DNA from 2 places in the Lactococcus sp. KTH0-1S genome. Region 1 is predicted to be linked to the other one. Evidence: predicted binding sites of a transcription regulator. Region 1 holds the regulator's gene; the other holds the start of a gene.
What was found. The regulator Rex, encoded in region 1, represses fermentation and respiration genes when NADH is low (regulators of the CRP and FNR family bind a similar motif). The targets are predictions, from matches to a motif close to TTGTGAANTANTTCACAA.
Positions count from the first base shown of each region.

Region 1 (2,208 bases):
AATAATTTTAAGCAAGGTTGACTTACCAGCTCCATTTCGGCCAACTAGGGCAATTCTTGAATGGTCTTGTAAACTAAAATTGATATTTTCAAATAAAACATCGCCACCAAAAGTGCGTGCAATTCCATTCCCTTGCAGTAAAATCATGATATTTATCCTCTTCGTTAAATCTCAAAGCATATTTTTTAATACTTCGTTTTTCCTTTTCATATAATAGAAAAGCAGTCCTTCTATTATAGCATTTAAGGCAAGTTTTTTGTAGTTCTTCCAAATTCTTGAAATTAAAAAGCTTACCAAATTTGATAAGCTAAAATAAAATTAATATTAGACTAAAATTAATCTTTCACGCAATTCAATTCTCCTAACTTCTGGTGGAATAAACGCTCTGATTCCATCCTCGTTAAAACCAATCAATAGACAGTCCTCGTCAAAAATTAATGGTCGTTTTAGAATACGTGGATTATCCTGAATTAATTCAAAAGCTTTTTCTAGTCCTAATTCATCGAAATTATAATTTAAAGAGGCATATGTTTTCCCTCGGGTCGCAATTATATCCTCAAATCCGTTTTCAGTCAAGGATAAAATTTTGATTAAATCATCTTTTTCCATAACATCTTTTGATAAATTAATTTCTTCAAATTCAATGTGATGTTTACGTAACCATTTTTTAGCTTTTCTACAAGATGAACATGAACCACTAAGATAAATTTTAATCATATTTTCTCCCTATCTATTTTTTTCATATTTCTATTCTAACATGAAAGCGCCTTAATTAAAAGGGGGAAATAAATATTTTTTTAGAATTATAATTATTTTCTCATTTTGGACAACTATTCCATTTCTTTTGTTTGATAATTTCACAAATTTTTGATAAAATTATCACAAAGAAACTAAATATTAATTAGTTTTAATAAAATCGAATTAAATTTTTGAGGTATAACAATGACTGATCATAAATCAAGTAAAAGCTTGCCTAAAGCAACTGCTAAAAGACTGCCACAGTATTATCGACTGTTCAAAAGTCTTGTCGAAGAAAATGTGACACGCACAAATTCACAACTCATTTCAGAAAAAATCGGAGTAGATGCTGCCACAATTCGCCGAGATTTCTCTTTATTTGGTGAATTAGGCCGACGTGGATACGGCTATGAAACGAAAGTGCTCCGTGATTTCTTTGGAGAACTTCTTGGCCAAGACCAAGAAACGCATATCGCTCTAATTGGTGTCGGAAATCTCGGTCGTGCATTACTCCATTATCAATTCCAAGATAGAAACAAAATGAGAATCACGCAAGCCTATGATATTTCTGGCAATCCATTAGTTGGAACACAAACAGATGATGGAATTCCAATTTATAATATTTCTGATTTAGAAAAAAATGTTAAAAAATCGGATATCAAAACAGCAATTCTCTCTGTTCGCAAAGAAAATGCCCAAGAAGTTGTTGACACTCTAGTCAAAGCTGGTATCAAAGGTTTCCTAAACTTTGCCCCAATTCGTTTGAAAGTCCCTTCAGATGTGGTTGTTCAATCAATTGACTTAACTAAGGAGCTGCAAACACTGCTATTTTTCATGGGAGCTCAAGAAGACTAGATTAGTACAAAATAGAAGAACAGTTTTTATAGGCTGTTCTTTTCCTTTCTTTTTAATTGAAAAATGGTTTTTTATTATGTAATCCTTCATTTTCGGATTTCTTCTTCCCGAAAACTAAAATAATTACCAGCCCCTACAATAATATGATCAATAAAATTGATTCCCACATCCTCACAAGATTTTTTTATTTTGTAAGTAAATATTTTATCAGCCTGACTGGGTCGTAAATTTCCTGAGGGATGATTATGTGCAACTAACAGTCCTACTGAGAGATTTTTTATTGCATGATAAAGAATCTCTCTAGGGCTTGCAGTTGCATGATTAACCGCCCCTATAAAAATTGTCTTTTTTTCAATAATTCGATTTTGACCATCTAAATAAGTCGCCACAAGATGCTCTTGTTCAAAATTTTGCATTTCAAAAGCAAGACTCAAGCCATATTCTTTGGAACTCAAAACTTGACCATAACGTTTTCTATTAGTGGTCTGTATCCTTTTTCCAAATTCAATCATCGCTCGAATTTCAATGGATTTTGCCAGTCCAATGCCTGAAATTTCTCTGAGTTCATTAATCGAAGCTTTGCGCAAATTATCCAAAGTTTCAAAATGTTGAAGG
Region 1 covers NZ_CP195165.1:1,041,712-1,043,919, reverse strand. The annotation lists gene ACRYLU_RS05160 (ABC-F family ATP-binding cassette domain-containing protein) at 1-147, opposite strand, end outside; gene ACRYLU_RS05155 (Spx/MgsR family RNA polymerase-binding regulatory protein) at 325-717, opposite strand; gene ACRYLU_RS05150 (redox-sensing transcriptional repressor Rex) at 943-1,593, shown strand; gene radC (RadC family protein) at 1,680-2,208, opposite strand, start outside.

Region 2 (2,208 bases), 420 kb from region 1:
GAATTTCACCTATGTTCTCAATCCAACACGTGAAGAAATTGGGAATATTTCTGAATACTATGACTTCCCTTTTGACTATTTATCAGGAATTTTGGATGATTATGAAAATGCCCGTTTTGAAACAGATGATAATGATAATAATCTGATTCTCTTACAATATCCTGCACTTTCTAATTATGGAGAAGTGGCGACTTTTCCATATTCTTTGGTTTGGACTAAAAATGAATCGGTTATTTTAGCACTTAATCATGAAATTGATAATGGCTTAATTTTCGAGCGTGAATATGATTATAAACGCTACAAACATCAAGTTATTTTTCAAGTGATGTATCAAATGACACACACTTTCCATGATTATTTGAGAGATTTCCGAACAAGACGTCGCAGACTTGAACAGGGAATCAAAAATTCAACGAAGAACGACCAAATTGTTGATTTGATTGCCATTCAAGCAAGTTTAATTTATTTTGAAGATGCCTTGAACAATAATATGCAAGTGCTTCAAGATTTTATTGATTACTTGAGAGAAGATGATGAAGATGGTTTTGCTGAAAAGATTTATGATATTTTTGTTGAAACAGACCAAGCTTATACAGAAACCAAGATTCAGCTCAAGTTACTAGAAAATCTCCGAGATTTGTTCTCAAATATCGTCTCTAATAACTTGAACATTGTCATGAAAATCATGACGTCAGCTACTTTCGTTCTAGGGATTCCAGCAGTAATTGTTGGTTTTTACGGAATGAATGTTCCAATTCCTGGTCAAAATTTTAATTGGATGGTTTGGCTTATTTTAGTTCTAGGAATTTTATTATGTGTTTGGGTCACTTGGTGGTTACATAAAAAAGATATGTTATGAAATGGAGAAAAATCTCTATTTTTTTCCTCTTTGTGAAAAAATTAATTAGTGGTTGAAGATTATGAAGTTAGCAATGTTTGTTAAAACTATTTTGTGAATTATTTATGAAAACGTTTTAAAAAAGTATAACAGATATTAAAATAATTGGAACTGTATTAGTAAAGAATCTGTAATTTCTCTTGAATTCTGTTTGCTATTCTCAAACTGTATGATATAATGAAGTTGTAATTTGAAACAGAAAGAACAAAGGAGATTTCAAAATGAAAACCGAAGTTACGGAAAATATCTTTGAACAAGCTTGGGATGGTTTTAAAGGAACCAACTGGCGTGATAAAGCAAGCGTTACTCGCTTTGTACAAGAAAACTACAAACCATATGATGGTGATGAAAGCTTTCTTGCTGGGCCAACAGAACGTACACTTAAAGTAAAGAAAATTATTGAAGATACAAAAGCTCACTATGAAGAAGTTGGATTTCCCTTCGATACTGACCGTGTAACCTCTATTGATAAAATCCCTGCTGGATATATCGATGCTAATGATAAAGAACTTGAACTTATCTATGGGATGCAAAATAGCGAACTTTTCCGCTTGAATTTCATGCCAAGAGGTGGACTTCGTGTTGCTGAAAAGATTTTGACAGAACACGGTCTCTCAGTTGACCCAGGCTTGCATGATGTTTTGTCACAAACAATGACTTCTGTAAATGATGGAATCTTCCGTGCTTATACTTCAGCAATTCGTAAAGCACGTCATGCTCATACTGTAACAGGTTTGCCAGATGCTTACTCTCGTGGACGTATCATTGGTGTCTATGCACGTCTTGCCCTTTACGGTGCTGATTACCTTATGAAGGAAAAAGCAAAAGAATGGGATGCAATCACTGAAATTAACGAAGAAAACATTCGTCTTAAAGAAGAAATTAATATGCAATACCAAGCTTTGCAAGAAGTTGTAAACTTTGGTGCTTTATATGGTCTTGATGTTTCACGTCCAGCTATGAACGTAAAAGAAGCAATCCAATGGGTTAACATCGCTTATATGGCAGTATGTCGTGTCATTAATGGAGCTGCAACTTCACTTGGACGTGTTCCAATCGTTCTTGATATCTTTGCAGAACGTGACCTTGCTCGTGGAACATTTACTGAACAAGAAATTCAAGAATTTGTTGATGATTTCGTTTTGAAACTCCGTACAATGAAATTTGCTCGTGCAGCTGCTTATGATGAACTTTATTCTGGTGACCCAACATTCATCACAACATCTATGGCTGGTATGGGTAATGACGGACGTCACCGTGTCACTAAAATGGACTACCGTTTCTTGAACACACTCGATACAATCGGAAAT
Region 2 covers NZ_CP195165.1:621,934-624,141, forward strand. The annotation lists gene ACRYLU_RS03210 (magnesium transporter CorA family protein) at 1-859, shown strand, start outside; gene pflB (formate C-acetyltransferase) at 1,120-2,208, shown strand, end outside.
Region 2: pflB (formate C-acetyltransferase) is a predicted target of Rex. The motif match lies at 951-968, and genes of this name have one in related genera.